DNA from 4 places in the Herbaspirillum sp. C7C2 genome. Region 2 is predicted to be linked to each of the others. Evidence: predicted binding sites of a transcription regulator. Region 2 holds the regulator's gene; each other region holds the start of a gene.
The links. Region 2 encodes sigma-54, which starts transcription at its own class of promoters, with help from an activator protein. Its sites were predicted from a motif close to TGGCANGNAANCTGCTTT; they were not measured.
Positions count from the first base shown of each region.

Region 1: the regulator sigma-54 is predicted to act here: its motif matches at 1,366-1,383, upstream of hmpA (NO-inducible flavohemoprotein).
Region 3: the regulator sigma-54 is predicted to act here: its motif matches at 1,981-1,998, upstream of prpB (methylisocitrate lyase).
Region 4: the regulator sigma-54 is predicted to act here: its motif matches at 1,541-1,558, upstream of glnA (type I glutamate--ammonia ligase).

Region 1 covers NZ_JABXGI010000002.1:16,594-19,802, reverse strand. The annotation lists gene HWE04_RS03735 (hemerythrin domain-containing protein) at 1-47, opposite strand, end outside; gene hmpA (NO-inducible flavohemoprotein) at 117-1,310, opposite strand; gene norR (nitric oxide reductase transcriptional regulator NorR) at 1,478-3,079, shown strand.
Region 2 covers NZ_JABXGI010000016.1:24,047-27,255, reverse strand. The annotation lists gene lptB (LPS export ABC transporter ATP-binding protein) at 1-566, shown strand, start outside; gene HWE04_RS17960 (RNA polymerase factor sigma-54) at 634-2,124, shown strand; gene hpf (ribosome hibernation-promoting factor, HPF/YfiA family) at 2,283-2,645, shown strand; gene grxD (Grx4 family monothiol glutaredoxin) at 3,019-3,209, shown strand, end outside.
Region 3 covers NZ_JABXGI010000017.1:44,457-47,665, forward strand. The annotation lists gene prpC (bifunctional 2-methylcitrate synthase/citrate synthase) at 1-989, opposite strand, end outside; gene prpB (methylisocitrate lyase) at 1,038-1,928, opposite strand; gene prpR (propionate catabolism operon regulatory protein PrpR) at 2,270-3,209, shown strand, end outside.
Region 4 covers NZ_JABXGI010000017.1:52,989-56,197, forward strand. The annotation lists gene glnA (type I glutamate--ammonia ligase) at 16-1,431, opposite strand; gene HWE04_RS18580 (rhodanese-like domain-containing protein) at 1,921-2,382, shown strand; gene HWE04_RS18585 (Hpt domain-containing response regulator) at 2,403-3,107, opposite strand; gene HWE04_RS18590 (response regulator transcription factor) at 3,131-3,209, opposite strand, start outside.

The DNA.
Region 1 (3,209 bases), on a different contig from region 2:
TGGCCGATGATGTCGGCGTGTTCACGGCGGTATTTGTCCAGGTTCATATCGTTTCGCTCATGGGTGATGGAAGAACCCGCACCCGGCCAGGTCGGCCGGCTGCGGGGGCAGGGGCATTACTGCAGGGCGGCTGCGGGTCCGAAGAATTCGTAACGCGCCTGCGCCGCCGGTACGCCCAGTTCCTCCAGCGCCTGCCTGATGGCCTTCATGAAGGGCTTGGGGCCGACGAAGTAGGCGTCCACATCACGATCGGCCGGCAGCCACTGCTGCAATAGCGCGGCATCGATGAAGCCGTGGGCATGCGGCGCCACATCGCCGGCACGCTGGTTCTCGTAGCAGAAGCGCACCTGCAGCTGGGGATGGCGGGCAGCCAGTTCTTCCAGCGTACCGCGGAAGGCATGCACACCCGCATGACGGGCGGCGTGGATGAAGTGCACCGGGCGGCCGCTGGGCAGGGCCGCGACCAGCATGCTCATCATCGGCGTGATGCCGACGCCGCCGCTGATGAGCACCAGCGGCCTGGCGCTGGCGGCCAAGGTGAACTCGCCGGAGGGCGGGAACAGTTCCACCACCGATCCCACATGGATCTGGTCATGCAGATGGCGCGAGACCTTGCCCTTGGCTTCGCGCTTGACGCTGATGCGGTACTGCGCCGGCTGACCGTTCTGACGCAGCGGCGCCGACAGCGAATACTGGCGACGCTGCTCCTCCCCGTCGACCATCATGCGCAGGCCGATGTACTGGCCCGGTTCGAAGTCCAGCAGGCTGCCGCCATCCTGCGGCACGAAGTAGAAGGACGTGATTTCCTCGCTCTCGGCCACCTTGCGGCTGACCACGAAATGGCGGCCACCGCGCCAGCCACCGGGCGCTTCGGCCTTGCTGTCGTACTGCTGGCGCTCGGCGCCGATGAGGATATCGGCCAACTGCCCATAGGCCGCGCCCCAGGCGTCGATGACGGCATCGGTGGCGATATCCGCACCCAGCACTTCGCGGATGGCGCGCAGCAGGCAATCGCCCACCATCGGGTAGTGCTCGGGCATGACCTGCACGGCGACGTGCTTGTTGATGATCTGTGCCGCCAGGGGGCCCAGTTCTTCCAGGCGGTCGATGTGGCGGGCATACATCAGCACGCCGTTGGCCAGCGCCCGTGGCTGGTCGCCGCTGGCCTGGTGGGTGCGATTGAACAGGGGACGCACTTGCGGATAGTCACGCATGAGCATCTGGTAGAAGTGCGTGGTCAGGGCCTCGCCGCCCGATTCGAGCAGGGGGACGGTGGACTTGACGATGGCGAGTTGGGCTTCGGTCAGCATGCTGGGCCTTTCAGTGGTGGAGTGGAGGTGCCGGAGTACCGGTCTGCCCTGATGTATTACAAAAGCCGTGCCATCATCCCGCCCCAATAAAATCAATGACTTAGGAAATATCCATGTCATTTATACCTGTGTCATAATGACTTTAATTCACATTATCGGTAGTCAATATGACCTCAAAGGCCTTGCTGGATGCGCTGTTGCCGCTGGTGGCCGACCTCTCCCGGGAGATCGATGATCGGGAGCGCTATCGGCGCCTGCTGCAGACCTTGCGCACGCTCTTTCCCTGCGACGCGGCCGCGCTGCTGCGGCTGGAGGGCGAGGTGCTGGTACCGCTGGCCATCGACGGTCTTTCTGGCGACACCCTCGGGCGGCGCTTCCGGGTGGCAGATCATCCGCGCTTCGGCGTGCTGCTGGCCAATGTTGCACCGACGCGCTTCCCGGCCGATTCCAGCTTGCCCGACCCCTATGATGGGCTGGTCGACGGGCTCAACGACGCCCATTCCGGCCAGCTGGAAGTGCACGATTGCATGGGTTGCGCGCTGACCGTCAACGGCCGTCCCTGGGGCCTGGTCACGCTGGATGCGCTGGGGCCGGGGCGCTTCGACCGGGTCGACATGGCCTCGCTGCATGCCTTTGCCGCGCTGGCGGCCGCCACCGTCAACGTGGCCGAGCGCATCAGTGACCTCTCGCAAGCCGGAGAACAGGCGCGCCAGCGTGCCGAAGCCTATCGTCTCGGGCTGGAGGAAAGCCAGGGCAAGCGTGAACTGATTGGCCAGAGCCCGGCCCAGCGCCAGCTGATGGAAGAAATACGCATGGCCGCACCCAGCGACATGACGGTGTTGGTCAGCGGCGAAACCGGCACCGGCAAGGAGCTGGTGGCGCACGCCCTGCATGCCGCCTCGCCCCGCGCCCACAAGCCCATGATCAGCCTGAACTGCGCCGCCTTGCCCGACACTCTGGTCGAGAGCGAACTGTTCGGCCACGTCCGTGGCGCCTTCTCGGGCGCGGTGGCTGATCGTCGCGGCAAGTTCGAGATGGCCGATGGCGGCACGCTGTTCCTGGATGAAGTCGGCGAGTTGCCGCTGGCGGTGCAGGCCAAACTGCTGCGGGTACTGCAGAGCGGGCAATTGCAGCGGGTGGGATCGGACCGTGAACATCGGGTCGATGTACGCCTGATCGCCGCCACCAATCGCGACCTGGCCGAAGAGGTCAAGCGCGGTCACTTCCGCGCCGACTTCTATCACCGCCTGTCGGTCTTTCCCATCCGGGTGCCGCCGCTACGTGAGCGGGGTCGCGACGTGCTGCTGCTGGCCGGGTATTTCCTGGAGCAGAACCGCGCCAGACTGGGCCTGGCCAGCCTGCGGCTGTCCGCCGACGCCCAGCGCGCCCTGCAGGATTACCCATGGCCGGGCAACATCCGGGAGCTGGAACATCTGGTCGGCCGCTGTGCCTTGCGTGCCCTGGCAGCACAGCCGCAGCGTCCGTCCATCCTCACGCTGGACGCCGAGGCGCTGGACCTGCGCACACCGCTGGCGCTCGCGTCCGATGCAAGCGCGGCAATGGGGAATGCTGTCGCGGGAGTCAATCCGACCGGCGCCACGCCGGGGCCGCTCTCTCTGTCACTGCGCGATGCAGTGGAGCGCTACGAGCGCGAGCTGGTCGGTGCCAGCCTGGAGCGACACCAGGGCAACCTGGCGGCTGCCGCACGCGAGCTGGGGCTGGACCGGGCCAACCTGAGCCGACTGGCCCGCAGACTGGGATTGCGTTGATGGCTTCAGGAGGAACAGGGCCTGAGCATGAGAGCAGGGCGCCTGAGCCTGAGAGCGCAGGCACAGCAGTCGACACGCTCTAAAAAAATCGGCCAGTGCTCGCCGGGTAGAGACCCGTGAGCACTGGCCG
Region 2 (3,209 bases):
GCGAAATCGATCTGGACGGTTCGCCCATCTCGCGCCTGCCGATCCACAAGCGCGCCACGCTGGGGCTGTCCTACCTGCCGCAGGAAGCCTCGGTGTTCCGCAAGCTGACGGTGGAAGACAACATCCGCGCCGTGCTGGAGCTGCGCCAGGAGGACGGCAAGCCGCTCTCGCGCGATGAAATCGAGGGCCGCCTGAACAACCTGCTGCATGAACTGCAGATCGAAAAGCTGCGCGAGAGCCAGGCACTGTCGCTCTCCGGTGGCGAACGCCGCCGCGTGGAAATCGCCCGCGCACTGGCCACCGATCCGCGCTTCGTGCTGCTGGACGAACCGTTTGCCGGTATCGACCCGATTGCCGTGATCGAAATCCAGCGCATCGTGCGCTTCCTCAAGGAACGCGGCATCGGCGTGCTCATCACCGACCACAACGTGCGGGAAACCCTGGGTATCTGCGACCGCGCCTACATCATCAACCAGGGCACGGTGCTGGCCAGCGGTAACCCGGAAGAGATCATCGCCAACGAATCGGTGCGCCGCGTATACCTGGGCGAACACTTCCGCATGTAGCACCCGCCGTCCATCGGCCACACAACGGTATTGCAACCAGCGGGCCACGCCGCTCCCAGAAAGACAGATGAAACAGTCGCTCCAGTTACGTACCTCGCAGCACCTCGCATTGACGCCGCAACTGCAGCAGTCGATCAGGCTGTTGCAACTGTCGACGCTGGAACTGCACCAGGAACTGGAACAGATCCTGTCCGACAATCCCCTGCTCGAACGCCTGGACGACGCTCTCGACAATTCGGTGCGCCTGTTGGCCGATGGCGCGGTCTCTTCCGCGCCCTCCACCGGAGTGGCCGAGCCCGCTGGCGACAGCGGCAACGAAGCAGCCCCCTCCGCTACTGATGGCGAAGCCAGTTTCGACTATCAGGACAACAGCCCCGAGAGCGGTGTCAGTGGCGAATCCGACTGGAGCTTCGACGACGTGGCACGCAGTGGCAAATCGCCCGACGACGACGATGCCCGCCCGCAACTGGAAGCGCATGAGCTGACCCTGCGCGAACACCTGCTGGAACAGATACGGGTCACCGCCCGCACACACCGCGACCGTGCGCTGCTGGAACTGCTCACCGATGCGCTGGACGAAAGCGGTTACCTGGAGGAACCGCTGGAAGACATCCTGGCGCGCCTGCCGGAAGAGCTGGGCGTTGACTTGGAAGAACTGTCGATCTCGCTGAAGCTGCTGCAGAGCCTGGACCCGGCCGGGGTGGGTGCGCGTAGTGCCGGTGAATGTCTGGCACTGCAGATCCGCCGCCTGCCCAAGGTGCCCTTCGTCACCCGCAAGCTTGCCTTGAGGATTGTCGAGGATTACCTGCCGCTATTCGCACAGCGCGATTTCAACAAGATCAAGAAGGCTCTCGATTGCGATGACGAGGACCTGCGCGAAGCACAGGCGGTGATCCGTCAGTGCCGTCCGCATCCGGGTGCCGAATTCGCGCGCGATGCTTCGGACTACGTGGTGCCGGACGTGATTGTCAAACAGACAAAGAACGGCTGGCAGGTCATGCTCAACCATGAGGTCATGCCCAAGCTGCGCGTCAATGCAATGTATGCGAGTGCGCTCAAGCAGGCCAAGGGCGAAGGATCGCTGTCGTCGCAGTTGCAGGAAGCTAAGTGGCTCATCAAGAACATGCGGCAACGTTTCGATACAATTTTGCGAGTCGCGCAGGCTATTGTCGAACGTCAAAGAAACTTCTTTTCACATGGCGCAGTGGCCATGCGGCCCCTTGTGCTGCGTGAAATTGCTGATACACTGGGTCTACACGAGAGCACAATCTCTCGCGTGACAACTCAAAAATACATGCTCACGCCGCACGGCATGTTCGAGTTGAAGTACTTCTTCGGTAGCCACGTCGCGACTGAAACCGGAGGCGAAGCCTCCTCCACCGCGATACGGGCGCTGATCAAACAGTTGATAGGAGCCGAAAACCCGCAGACCCCATTATCCGATAGCAAGATTGCGGATATGCTGGCAGAACAAGGCATGGTGGTCGCGCGACGCACAGTCGCCAAATACCGCGAAGTGTTGAAGATTCCGCCAGTCAATCTCCGCAAGTCCCTCTGAGCTTTCCTCAGTTTTTCTGTAGCAGTACCGTTGCTGTGTTCAGGCAAGCATCCCTACCTGGTGCCCATGCCATCCGACACGAAGACCGTGCCCGTGGTACAGCAGCTGTAGACGATGCATCGCACGAACCTCCAGTGACCTCACGATAGGAGTCTTGTATGAATCTGACCATCAGTGGACACCACCTCGAACTGACCCCCGCCATCCGGGAATACGTGCAAAGCAAGCTGGCCCGTATCAAGCGCCATTTCGACAACGTGATCGACGTCAGCGTGATCCTGAGCGTAGATAAACTCACAGAAAAGGAAAAGCGCCAAAAAGCGGAAATCAACGTCCACATCAAGGGGAAGGATCTACATGCGGAAAGCATTGCGCACGACCTCTATGCCGCTATTGATGCCCTGATCGACAAGCTCGACCGCCAGGTCATCAAGCACAAGGACCGCTTGCAGGAGCATCACTCCATGGCCAAGCGTCTGCCCGACGATACCCCCGCTGATGCAGTGGCTGGCGCGGCATAAGACAAGGATTCAGGACCATTCCTGCCGGCGGGTGCGCAACGACAGCGTGACGCATAAGGTGGGAATCTCATGAGGAAGGGGCGCGCAAGCGCCCTTTTTCATTTTGCGGCGCCGGGGCCGGTTTCATTTCCTGTGGCAAACAGTGATCCCGCGTCCATCATCGCCGCTGTTCTCCCGAAGCGGCTCGCAATGAGACTTGAAGAGGCTCCTCCCGCCCTCATCTTGGTGGCAAGGTCCAAAGCGGAAATCGTATAAATGATTTCCACCAAGCAATGCCGGACGACACCCCAACCACGCCGCAACCCTGCCGACTTCAACGCGAGCGGCGGCTTTTCCCTATAATGTCGGCAATCCCATTTTTAAAGGCATAGCCATGAGCGACGTCCAATCCTGGATCAAAGAAACCGTGACCCAAAACCCTGTCGTGCTGTTCATGAAGGGAACCGCCCAGTTCCCGCAATGCGGCTTCTCCGGCAAGGCCATCCAGCTGCTCAAGGCCAGCGGCGCCGAGAACATCGTCACCGTCAATGTGCTGGAAAGCGCCGATGTGCGTCAGGGCATCAA
Region 3 (3,209 bases), on a different contig from region 2:
ATCATGTGATACGACACGGCCGAGAACCAGTCCAGGTTGGGGAACATCTTCTTGATGTCCCACATGACCGTTTCCAGGCGTTCGGCGATGTCGAACATCTTGGTCGAGCCGGCTTCCTTGGAGAGCTTGCGCGCCACTTCCTTGATGACCTTGTTGCGCGGGTCGGAGATGGTGTAGACCGGGTGACCGAAACCGATCACCACTTCCTTGTTCTCCACGCGGCGACGGATGTCGGCTTCGGCTTCGTCCGGGTTGTCGTAGCGCTTCTGGATCTCGAAGGCCACCTCGTTGGCGCCACCGTGCTTGGGGCCGCGCAGCGCGCCGATGGCGCCGGTGATGGCCGAGTGCATGTCCGAGCCGGTACCGGCGATGACGCGACCGGTGAAGGTGGAGGCGTTGAACTCGTGCTCCGCGTACAGGATCAGCGAGGTGTGCATGGCCTTTTCCCAGGACTCTGAGGGCTTCTCGCCGTGCAGCAGGTGCAGGAAGTGGGCGCCGATGGAGTCATCATCGGTTTCCACTTCGATGCGGTTGCCGTTGTGGCTGTAGTGGTACCAGTACAGCAGCATGGAACCCAGCGAGGCCATCAGGCGGTCGGCGATGTCGCGCGCGCCGGGGGTGTTGTGGTCATCCTTCTCCGGCAGCACGCAACCCAGGGCCGAGACGCCGGTACGCATCACATCCATCGGGTGCGAGGCCGCAGGCAGCCATTCCAGCGCCGCCTTGACGTTGGCCGGCAGGCCGCGCAGGGCCTTGAGCTTGGCCTTGTAGGCGCGCAGTTCGGCGCTGGTGGGCAGCTTGCCATGCACCAGCAGGTGGGCGATCTCTTCGAACTCGCAGCTGTCGGCCACGTCCAGGATGTCGTAGCCGCGATAGTGCAGGTCATTGCCGGTCTTGCCGACGGTACACAGGGCGGTGTTGCCGGCGGTGACGCCGGAGAGGGCAACGGACTTCTTGGGCTTGAAACCTGCGGCTTGTTGTTCGCTCATCGTGTTCTCCTCGTAGCGTGTTCGGTGAAACTGAATTGTCGGAAGGGATTACTTGTTCTTCTGCTGGGCAAACAGCGCATCCAGGCGCTGCTCGTAGCTGTGGTAGTCGATGCGGTCGTACAGTTCCATGCGGGTCTGCATGGTATCGACCACGTTCTTCTGAGTGCCGTCGCGGCGGATCGCCTGATAGACGTTCTCGGCCGCCTTGTTCATGGCGCGGAAGGCCGACAGCGGATAGAGCACCAGGCCGACGTCGGCGCCCTTGAGTTCGTCCACGGTGAACAGCGGGGTCGAGCCGAATTCGGTGATGTTGGCCAGGATCGGCACCTTCACCGCATTGGCGAACTGCTTGTACATACCCAGGTCGGTGATGGCTTCCGGGAAGATCATGTCGGCACCGGCTTCGACGCAGGCCACGGCGCGCTCCACGGCGGCTTCCAGGCCTTCCACGGCCAGCGCATCGGTGCGCGCCATGATGACGAAGTTCTCATCGGTACGGGCATCCACGGCGGCCTTGATGCGGTCCACCATTTCCTGCTTGCTGACGATTTCCTTGCCGGGACGGTGACCGCAGCGCTTGGCGCCGACCTGGTCTTCGATGTGCATGGCGGCGGCACCGAACTTGATCATCGACTTCACGGTGCGGGCCACGTTGAAGGCCGAGGCGCCGAAGCCGGTATCGACATCCACCAGCAGCGGCAGGTCGCACACGTCGGTGATGCGGCGTACGTCGGTGAGCACGTCGTCCAGGTTGGAAATGCCGAGGTCGGGCAAGCCCAGGGAACCGGCCGCGACGCCGCCGCCGGACAGGTAGATGGCACGGAAGCCGGCGCGCTTGGCCAGCAGGGCGTGATTGGCGTTGATCGCGCCGATGACTTGCAAGGGAGATTCTTCCTGGACGGCCTGACGGAACGCTGCGCCTGCGGAGTGGAGAGCCATGATGGACACCTTCTGTAAGGGTTGCTGGAGGTAGCGGACTATGGAGGGCCTTATTGCAACGGCCGTGCCATCGCACTGCAACATCTTGCGAAACCTGGCGGGCCTGTTTTGGGGTGATGTGAAACTTCCTTCCAGATCAATGACTTGCGAACGAAACCTGGCTCCCCTGCCACGCCAGCAGGCAGACCGGACGGGCGGTCCGGCGGCATGCCACCCTGTTTCATCAGTGTTACACTAACGTTTCACTGAAACATGGTGAACGTTTCTTCCTGGCTGGCTTCAGGCCTTTCCAGCCACCCTGAGTCGTCGTCCATCACCCTCAGCCACCTAGCGCCACGCCCATGAAACGCCCTGCCCCCACCGACCGCCACGCCGACAAACCCGTGATCTGGACCGCTTCGGTATCGCGCCTGTCGGAGCTGTTCCGCGACATCACGCTGGAGTTCGACGCGCTGGCCGACATCGAGCCCATCCACCTGGGGTTCGACGAGGCCGTGCGCGAGATCCGCGAGCGCCTGGCCACGCAGCGCTGCGACGTGGTCATCTCGGCCGGCTCCAACGGCGCCTACCTCAAGAGCCGGTTGCCGGTGCCGGTGGTGGTGGCGCGCGCCAGCGGCTTCGACGTGATGCAGGCGCTGGCACGGGCGCGCCAGATCACCACCCGCATCGGCCTGGTCAGCTATCAGGAAGAGATGCCGGCACTGGCCGAGTTCCAGCAGATGTTCGGACTGGACATCGCCCAGCGCACCTATGCCACCGAGGAAGATGCGCGGGCCGTGGTCAACGAACTGAAGGCCGGTGGCATCGAGGCCGTGGTGGGCGCCGGCCTCATCACCGACCTGGCTGAAGAGGCCGGCATGCACGGCATCTTCCTGTATTCCTCGGCCACGGTGCGCCAGGCCTTCGAGGATGCACTGGAACTGGCGCGCCTGACGCAACTGGAGAGCACGCGTGGCCCCCTCCTGCCGGTGGCCGACAGCCTGCGCGCACGCCATCACCTGAAGGACCTGCGGGGCGACTCGGCTGCCATGGAAGCGGTACGGCAATCGATCACGCTGTTTGCCCGTTCACCGGCCAGCGTACTGATCCAGGGTGAGACCGGCACCGGCAAGGAGCTGGCGGCGCAAGCCATCCATCGCGCCCATCCGCTGATGCAGGGCAAGACCCAGGCAAGCCATCCCTTCGTGGCCATCAACTGCGGCGCGCTGGCGGAGTCGCTGCTGGAGTCCGAACTGTTCGGCTATGAAGAAGGTGCCTTCACCGGTTCGCGCCGGGGTGGAC
Region 4 (3,209 bases), on a different contig from region 2:
CGGATGCGGATTCGATTACAGCGAGTAGTACATGTCGAATTCGATCGGGTGCGTGGTCATGCGGAAGCGTTGGACTTCCTGCATCTTCAGCTCGATGTAGGCATCGATCATGCTGTCGGTGAACACGCCACCACGGGTCAGGAACTCGCGATCCTTGTCCAGGTGTTCCAGGGCTTCGTCCAGCGAGGCGCAGACGGTCGGGATCAGCTTGTCTTCTTCCGGCGGCAGGTGGTACAGGTCCTTGGTCGCAGCTTCGCCCGGGTGGATCTTGTTCTGCACGCCATCCAGACCGGCCATCAGCAGAGCCGAGAAGCACAGGTACGGGTTGGCCAGGGGATCCGGGAAGCGGGTTTCGATACGACGGCCCTTCGGGTTGGCGACGTGGGGGATACGGATCGAGGCCGAGCGGTTACGGGCCGAGTAGGCCAGCTTGACCGGGGCTTCGAAGCCGGGGACCAGACGCTTGTACGAGTTGGTGCCGGGGTTGGTGATGGCGTTGAGTGCCTTGGCGTGCTTGATGATGCCGCCGATGTAGTACAGCGCGAATTCCGACAGGCCGGCGTAGCCGTCGCCTGCGAACAGGTTCTTGCCATCCTTCCAGACGGATTGGTGCACGTGCATGCCGGAGCCGTTGTCGCCGACCAGGGGCTTGGGCATGAAGGTAGCGGTCTTGCCGTAGGTGTGGGCAACGTTCCAGATCACGTACTTCAGGGTCTGGGTCCAGTCAGCGCGCTCGACCAGGGTCGAGAACTTGGTGCCCAGTTCGTTCTGGCCAGCGCCAGCCACTTCGTGGTGGTGCACTTCGACGGGGATGCCCAGGGATTCCAGGATCAGGGACATTTCCGAACGCATGTCCTGGAAGCTGTCGACCGGGGGAACCGGGAAATAGCCGCCCTTGACGGTCGGACGGTGGCCGGAGTTGCCGCCTTCGATCTTGGCGCCGGTGCTCCAGGAAGCTTCTTCGGAGTCGATCTTGACGAAGGAGCCGGACATGTCAGCACCCCAACGCACGCCGTCGAAGATGAAGAATTCGGGTTCCGGACCGAAGTAGGCGGTGTCGCCCAGGCCGGAGGACTTCAGGTAGGCTTCAGCGCGCTTGGCGATGGAGCGCGGATCACGGTCGTAGCCCTTGCCGTCGGACGGCTCGATCACGTCACATTGCATGAAGAGGGTGGTCTCTTCCATGAACGGGTCGATGTTGGCGGTATTCGGGTCCGGGATCAGCAGCATGTCGGAGGCTTCGATACCCTTCCAGCCGGCGATCGACGAACCGTCGAAGGCGTGACCGGATTCGAACTTGTCGATGTCGAAATGCGAAACAGGCACGGAAACGTGCTGTTCCTTGCCACGGGTGTCAGCGAAACGGAAGTCAACAAACTTGACTTCGTTGTCCTTCACCATCTTCAAAACCTCTGCGGCCGTCCTTGCCATGCGAATCTCCTAAAACGAGGAAGTAGTATAAATTGGGGTGTGAGCCGTTTTCTGCGACTGGATCTTTGCATTTGATACAACGGTCTTGCGCCGAACTCAGTCGCGGATGATAGCAGATTCCATGCCATCGACCTTTGGGGTAGCCCGATAATGGAATATTTTAGGGAGGACGCGGCCTTCGGGCCGTTCCCCACGGTGCAGGAATCAGCATACCAAGCCTTGTTTTGGTGCATTTTTCTTCTTTTGCACCAAATTACTGCATTTTTAGATGGGGCTACCCGATTTGCACATTGATGGTGCATGCGCCGTACTGGGGCATCCTGTAACTCCGGCTGCGCGATGCACCGACTTGGAAATTGCCGAAATGTTTATATTGTTTAGAATCAAGTCTTTCAGCGGGCTGCGCGGCTGATCCTGCCATCGTCGGCCTCACGCCATGTTGACCCGTTCCGAGAATTCCACGCCCCCTTCTTCCCGAGATCAAATGCCATGAGCCCCTACGACATCCTCTCCAAAGCCCAGCAACGCGGCACCGACGGCCAGTTACCCTATGCCGGCGCAGTCACCCCGCAGGAAGCGCTAGCCCTGATCCAGGCCGACACCAAGGTGAAGCTGGTGGACGTGCGCACGCGCGCCGAGCGCGACTGGATCGGGACCGTGCAGATTCCGGCGGCGCAGCACTTGGCGGTGCAATGGAATCTCTACCCGGAGGGCAAGCCCAATCCGGAATTCCTGCCGCAATTGAAGGAAGTCACCCTGCCCGATGAAGTGCTGCTGTTCCTGTGCCGCTCCGGCGTGCGCTCCAAGCACGCGGCCAAGCTGGCCACGGAACATGGCTACACCCGCTGCTTCGACATCCTGGAAGGCTTCGAAGGCAACAAGGACGCGGCCGGACATCGCAAGACGGTGGAAGGCTGGTGCTTCGGCGGGCTGCCCTGGGTGGGCGCCTGACGCCAACCCGGCAACGCTGATCAGGATTGCAGGCTGCGCGCCTGCAGTGCATTGCTCAATGACTGCAGCAGCAGGCTGATCGCATCGGCAGCGCCAGGGCCGCCTAGCAGGGCCTCGTCCACGCATTCCAGCAAGGCCACGATCTCGGCCCGACCCATGGTCAGCGCCGCGCCCCGCATACGGTGGGTGAGCCGGCTCATGCGGGCGGCATCGCCCTCCTCCCGCGCCTGCTGCAGTGCCTGCAGATCATGCAGGGAGGTCGTCAGGAACAGCCGGGCCAGGTCCTGGTCGTGTTCTTCCTCGGGACTGGCGGCCTCGCCTTCCTCGCCCAGCTCGTGATCGCACCACAGCGCCAGCAGGCGGCGGATGGCCAGGGTCTGCAATGGCTTGTCGAGCATCCCATCCATGCCGCTGTCCAGGCAGCGCTGTACGTGCGCAGGATCGGCCTCGGCCGAGATGCCGATCAGCGGCGTGTAGGGCCGCTCAGGCTGCGCCTGTTCCAGCTGGCGGACCTGGCGCGCCACGTCCTGGCCGAGGATGTCCGGCAGGAAGCAATCCAGCAGCACCAGCCCATAGGGGCGGGCCTGGATCGCTGCCAGCGCGGCGGTGCCGTCGGCGACGCTGTCGACCTCGCAACCCATCAGCTGCAGCCGGCTTTGCATTGCATACCGGATGGTGGCCGAGTCATCAACGAGCAGCACCCGCGGCCCACTGTCCTTCATCATTGCAACTCCCTATGTGGTGCGCTTTACAGGTCCTTGATCTGGTATTCGATCTTGAACAGTTCATTGTCGCTGCGCACGCCCAACTTGCGGAAGGCCGATTGC